2 regions of the Priestia sp. JV24 genome follow, and region 2 is predicted to be linked to the other one. Evidence: predicted binding sites of a transcription regulator. Region 2 holds the regulator's gene; the other holds the start of a gene.
What was found. The regulator Rex, encoded in region 2, represses fermentation and respiration genes when NADH is low (regulators of the CRP and FNR family bind a similar motif). The targets are predictions, from matches to a motif close to TTGTGAAATATTTCACAA.
Positions count from the first base shown of each region.

Region 1 (3,429 bases), on a different contig from region 2:
CTTAATAGCGTTGCATACCAGTTTGGAAAAGCGGCAAACATAGCACCGATTGCTGAAATTAGCCAAACTTCATTTGCATCCCAAAAAGGACCGATTGTATTAATAAAAGCTCGGCGCTCTAAGTCGTTTCTTCCTAAAAAACGAGACACCATTCCAATCCCAAAATCAAAGCCTTCTAAAAAGATAAAACCAACAAAAAGAATGGATACTAGTAAATACCAGAATTCATTAAGAGAAAACATTGTATCCCTCCTTTGTAAATGGATCAGTTGATACTACTTTTGTATGTGCTTCGTGATCATGATCTGGACCTTTTTTAATTTCTTTAACGAACAAGAACACCATAATCACAGCTAAAATTAAATAAAAGAACGAAAACGAGATAATAGAAAACAGCAATTCACCTGCTGTTACACCAGGAGACACGGCATCTTCCGTTTTCATATAGCCAAATACAACCCAAGGCTGACGGCCAATCTCTGTCATAATCCAACCTGCTGAGCTTCCCAGGAACGGAAAGGCAATGGCAATCGTCATAATACGTAAAAATAGTTTGCTTTCTTGAAGTTTTTTACGAGAAAGCAAGTACGTGCCCCAAATGCCTAATGCACATAATACGCCACCTAGACCAGCCATAATGCGGAAACTCCAAAATGTTGTCCGAACGGGTGGAATATAATTTCCTGCTCCATATTTCGCCGTATACCGCTCCTGCAGCTCGTTCATCCCAGGAACGGAACCTGAAAATTTCCCGTATGATAAGAAGCTTAATAAATAAGGTATTTTGATTTCCCCCGTATTTTTCTTTTCATCGGGGTGAATATTTGCTGTCACCGTCCAAGCGCCTGGACTTCCGCTGTTTTCCCATAATCCTTCACTTGCGGCCATTTTCATCGGCTGTGTTTTAACTAAGTATCCAGCCTGTTCATGACCAGATAATGCAATTCCTACACCTGAAACTAACCCTACAATAATGGCAACTTGAAATGATTTTTTGGCAAAAGCCAAATGTTTTTTCTTCAAGAGCATAATGGCACTGACACCCGTGATAAAAAAGGCGCCTGTTGCAAACGAACCTAAAATGGTATGAGGGAATTCAACCCACAGCTGGCCGTTTGTTAGCAATTTAAAGAAGTCATTCATTTCTAAACGGCCATTATTCAGCTCCATTCCAACCGGATGCTGCATAAAAGAATTAGCCGTTAAAATAAAGAACGCCGAAAAAATAGTACCTAGACTAACAAGCCAAATACATAGACAGTGCAGCCATTTAGGTAAACGATCCCACCCGAAAATCCACAGTCCAAGGAAAGTGGACTCCATAAAAAACGCGAGCAGTGCTTCAATAGCAAGCGGCGCACCGAATACATCTCCTACAAACCTTGAGTACTCTGACCAGTTCATGCCAAACTGAAATTCTTGTAAAATACCTGTTACGACTCCGACAGCAAAGTTAATCAGGAATAAGTGCCCCCAAAACTTTGCCATCTTTTTATACTCTTCATCTTTTTTTACTACGTACATCGTTTCCATGATCGCTACTAAAAAGACAAGACCGATAGATAGCGGTACAAAGATAAAATGAAACAGCGTCGTTGATGCAAATTGAATACGTGATAGTATAACTGTATCCATCTTCTTTCTCCTTTCATATATAAGAACATTCATCATTTCCATAGATACTTTGCTCATTTCTGAGCATCTTTTACTTACATTGTGAAACATTGAGCATAATAATTCGAGAGATATGCTCAATGTTTCACATACATATGTAATATCTCTCTTTCTATTTACATAGTATAGTCTATTTTTTTAGCTGTGCACGTGCATTTTTTGAACGTTTTTAGACTAAAACGTGACTTTCTTGTGACAAAAAAGTGAAGGATCTCTTTATTTTTCTCATAAAAAAAGCACGCTCTGATTTGAGCTTGCTTCTCTATGGTCGATATTTTGCTTTGGCATTTAATTTAGACTGACGAATGATTTGGTTGATGACTTCAGAAAACACAATACCAATGGCAATTGAACCTGAAATCATAAAGGCTTTTGCTGCAAGACTAATCGCTTCATTATAGTTATTTTCTACAAAGTTACGCATGGCATCGTATGCTGTTCCTCCCGGAACTAGCGGAATAATACCTGCTACGGTGAAAATAATGATCGGCGTTCGATAAATTTTTGCGTAAATTTGACTAATAATAGCAATAAAGAAGGCCGATGCAACTGTGCTTGGAATTTCATCTACGCCATAGAACGTTAGCAAATAGTAAATGAGCCAGCCAATCATTCCGACAAAGCCACTTTTTAATAATGATTCACGTGGAACATTAAAGATGATCCCAAATGCTGCTGAAGCAATAAAACTTGTAATTATCTGCTCTACGATATGCATATGATGCCTCCCTTCTATAGAAGTGTAAATACAATGGCAATACCTGCACCGATAGCGAATGCCGTCAGAAACGCTTCTGCTCCTTTTGATAATCCAGACAGTAAATGTCCCGCCATTAAATCTCGCACTGCATTGGTAATGGATAAGCCAGGAACGAGTGGCATAACGGATCCAATAATAATTTTATCAATTTGCGTGCCTACTCCTGAAGCGACTAAAAGAGCTGATAAAAGTCCAATAACTAACGAAGCGGTAAACTCAGCAAAAAAGCGAATCGGAATAAGGCGGTGGAAATACACCACGGTTAAAAATCCGAGACCTCCTGAAAACATAGCTGGAATAAAGTCCGTCCATAAACCTTGAAACATGATTAAAAAGCATCCGCTAGAAATGGATGCAGCTGCAAGTTGAACCCATAGTGGAAAAGCTACGTTTGTTGCTTCAATTTCTTGTAGCATTTCATACGCTTCCTCCAAGGAGATGTTTCCTTGACTGATTGTTCTTGAGACGCTATTTACCATGGTTACTTTTTTTAAATCTGTCGTTCGTTCGGAAATACGAATTAACTTCGTTTTCGTCGGTTCTTTCGTTTCAAGTGAAAACATAATCCCTGTTGGCGTCACATAGCTGTGGGATTTTTTTATACCGTAAGACGCTGCAATCCGCATCATTGTGTCTTCTACTCGATACGTTTCTGCCCCGCTTTCTAACATAATTTTACCTGCTAGTAAGCTAACGTCCATAATTTCATATTTATCTAATTTTTGTTGTGTCATCAAATCGCTCCAAACATATTAAAGCTTGGTTTTTCCCCCTACAGCATACAGTGTATAAGAAAGAGGGAAGTGGACGCAATGGTTAATGTAAAAAAGTGTGGACTTTTTGTCTCACACTTTCAGGAATAGTATATACATTCCTTATCAATTCATACGTTTTGTGGTCTCGCGCTCTACTAATATAGGTGCCATTTTATACTGTATCTGATCTATTTCTTGCTGATCCTGAATTTGCTGAAGTAAGAGGTTTACTGCTTTTTC
Region 1 is NZ_JAPCIN010000024.1:306,340-309,768, forward strand. Features, by position in the region: gene cydB (cytochrome d ubiquinol oxidase subunit II) at 1-242, opposite strand, end outside; gene OK414_RS27175 (cytochrome ubiquinol oxidase subunit I) at 229-1,635, opposite strand; gene OK414_RS27180 (threonine/serine exporter family protein) at 1,937-2,392, opposite strand; gene OK414_RS27185 (threonine/serine exporter family protein) at 2,407-3,168, opposite strand; gene OK414_RS27190 (LacI family DNA-binding transcriptional regulator) at 3,313-3,429, opposite strand, start outside.
Region 1: the regulator Rex is predicted to act here: its motif matches at 1,715-1,732, upstream of OK414_RS27175 (cytochrome ubiquinol oxidase subunit I).

Region 2 (3,429 bases):
TCATCTAAAATTAAGAAATTAGCTTTTTGAAGCATAAGCTTCGAAAGAGCCAAACGTGCTTTTTCACCACCGCTAAGCGTCGAAACGATTTTCAGTACATCATCACCTGAAAACAGAAAATTTCCAAGCGCTGTACGAATTTCTTTTTCAGGTTTGGATGGGTAGTCATCCCAAAGCTCATTTAAAACGGTTTTATTAGAAGTTAAATTAGCTTGCTCTTGGTCGTAATAACCAACCATTACGTTTGAGCCAAAAGAAATGGTTCCAGTCTTGAAGCTTAGTTTATCCACAATACCTTTTAATAACGTAGATTTCCCAACTCCATTAGGGCCAACCAATGCAAGGCTTTCACCTTTTTTAATCCGAAGGTTTGCCTCTTGGACGACGTATTTGTGTTCATCATATCCGATAGACACGTTTTCGAGATTTAAGACTTCATTTCCGCTTTGACGCTCAATTTCAAACGAAAAACTAGCTGATTTTTCGCCTTCGTTAGGTCGATTTATTAACTCTATTCGATCGAGCTGTTTCCGTCTGCTTTGCGCACGTTTTGTAGTCGATGCGCGGGCGATATTTCGCTGAATAAAATCATTCAGTTTTGCGACTTCATCTTGCTGCTTTTCGTACTGACGCAACTCTTTTTCATATCGCTCTGCTTTTTGTACAAGGTATTTAGAGTAGTTGCCCGTGTACTTGACCGTTGTTTTTTTTGTGACTTCATACACTTGATTTACGACTTTATCAAGGAAGTAACGATCGTGTGAAACAATTAAAATAGCTCCTTCATACCCTTGCAGAAACTGTTCCAGCCATGCTAAAGTTTCAATATCTAAGTGGTTGGTAGGCTCATCCAGAATAAGCAAGTCTGGCTTTGTTAAAAGCAGTTTTGCAAGAGCCAAGCGCGTTTTTTGTCCACCGCTCAAGGAAGAAATAGGGGTGCTATAGTCAAAGTTTGAAAAACGGAAACCGTGAAGAATAGATCGTGTATCCGCTTCATATTGATAGCCGCCTAAATCTTTGAACGTTACTTGAAGCTGATCGTACTCTTTGGTTAGTTTTTCGTATTGAACTGAATCATTAAAAATGTCTGGATCGCCCATCTTCGTTTCAAGCGTACGTAATTCTTTTTCCATCTTCTTTAATGGAGCAAAGACCGTCATCATTTCTTCCCATATGGAGAGTGTTGACTCAAGAACTGTATCTTGTCCCATATAATCAATGGAAACACCTTTAGGTTTAATAATTTCTCCGCTGTCATAAGAAAGCTGCTCAGCAATAATTTTTAATAAAGTTGATTTACCAGCACCGTTTCGTCCCACTAGGGCAATGCGGTCTTTTGATTGTACTTCTAACTTTATATTCGATAAAATGGGTTCTGCCCCATAGTATTTTGTAATACCGTTCAATTGTAGAATAATCATTTTTTCACCTCTAGTAGTATATCCATAGTGTATTTTAACATATTTTCAACTACAAGTTCTTCCTACAAGCGTTTGTAATTTGTAGAGGGACAAGGACAAATGATGAAGCGAATGTTTTGATTCATGAAATAAAATGATTTTACCTGCACATTTTATACAGGATACTATGTTAAAATAAGAGATAAGTGCATCTCTGAACTTATATATGATGGATGTAGAAAACCCGTCATGACTAACAAACGGATCCTTTGAAGGGCTAATTGCTTCGTTCTAACTACCGACTTTAAGTAGTGCTGGATAGCCAAAAGGAGTCGGGGTATGAAGCGGAGTATATATAAAACAAGAGAAAAGAGAGAGAATTGGAAGCGCTACCTCGGAGCGGTTGAGGCTTTGTGAAAGGTAATGCAATATGACTTGAAAATGTTAGTAATGACATACATGAACTGAGGGGGTACAACGTGAACACTGAACAATTAAAAATACCACAAGCAACGGCTAAACGATTGCCGCTTTATTATCGTTTTTTAAAAAACTTGCATGCTTCTGGTAAACAGCGTGTTTCGTCAGCGGAGTTAAGTGAGGCAGTGAAAGTTGATTCTGCTACTATTCGTCGGGATTTTTCTTACTTTGGAGCATTAGGGAAAAAGGGATACGGCTACAATGTAAATTATTTACTTACATTTTTCCGTAAAACGTTAGACCAAGATGAAGTAACGAAAGTAGCACTGATTGGCGTAGGGAATCTGGGAACGGCCTTTTTAAATTATAATTTTATTAAAAATAATAACACCAAAATTGAGTGCGCTTTTGATGTGATAGAAGATAAAGTCGGTACAAAAGTAGGCGACGTGCCGGTTTATCACCTTGACCAATTGGAAGATTATATGAGTGATGATATCTCAGTGGCGATTTTAACCGTTCCTGCCACTGTGGCTCAGCAAATTACCGATCGTTTAGTGAATTGCGGAATTAAAGGGATTTTAAACTTCACTCCTGCACGCTTAAACGTACCGGATGAGATTCGACTGCATCATATTGATCTGGCTGTAGAATTACAGTCGCTTGTCTACTTTTTGAAAAATTATCCTGTTGAATAAGATGGACTGTGTTACGATTTCCTTAAGTCTAAATTAATAAGGAGAGTGGGAATATGGGGATTGGAGCAGGTAGTTGGATTATTATTGCGATTGTAGCACTGCTTATTTTTGGACCGAAACGGTTACCGGAGCTAGGAAGATCAGTCGGGCAAACGCTTAGAGAGTTTAAGCATGCCGCTAGCGGTGCATCAGAAGATCGTGAAAAAGATAAACAGCGTCAAGTAGATGACAAAGAGTAAAAGGGTGATCATAGTATGACCGAACAAGAAATGTCAATATATGATCATATAGGAGAGCTGCGAAAACGCATTTTAATTGTTTTATTTTTCTTTGTCATTGCCACAATTGGCGGCTTTTTTATAGCGGATAAGGTTATTGTCTATTTACAGCATGCTGATGAGGCAAAAAATTTAACGATGAATGCATTTAGGCTAACAGATCCAGTTAAGATTTATATGCAGTTTGCTGTTATTATCGGCTGTGTACTTGCAGCTCCTGTTGCACTGTATCAACTTTGGGCATTTGTTAGTCCTGGTTTATATGAAAAAGAGCGTAAGGTAACGCTTGGATATATTCCTGTTTCCATTTTTCTCTTTATCGGCGGTGTCTCTTTTTCTTATTTTGTGTTGTTTCCATTTGTCGTCGATTTTATGACGCGGGTTTCCGATGAGCTGAATGTAAACCAAGTGATTGGCATTAATGAATACTTTTCTTTTTTAATGCAGCTCACACTGCCTTTTGGCCTGTTGTTTCAGCTTCCTGTCGTCGTCATGTTTTTGACGCGATTAGGAATTATAACGCCTATGTTTTTATCTCAAATTCGAAAGTATGCCTATTTCGTACTGCTAGTTATTGCCGCACTGATTACACCACCGGAATTGCTCTCGCACATGATGGTGACAGTGCCGCTC
Region 2 is NZ_JAPCIN010000005.1:3,710-7,138, forward strand. Features, by position in the region: gene OK414_RS01070 (ABC-F family ATP-binding cassette domain-containing protein) at 1-1,421, opposite strand, end outside; gene OK414_RS01075 (redox-sensing transcriptional repressor Rex) at 1,880-2,518, shown strand; gene tatA (twin-arginine translocase TatA/TatE family subunit) at 2,572-2,757, shown strand; gene tatC (twin-arginine translocase subunit TatC) at 2,773-3,429, shown strand, end outside.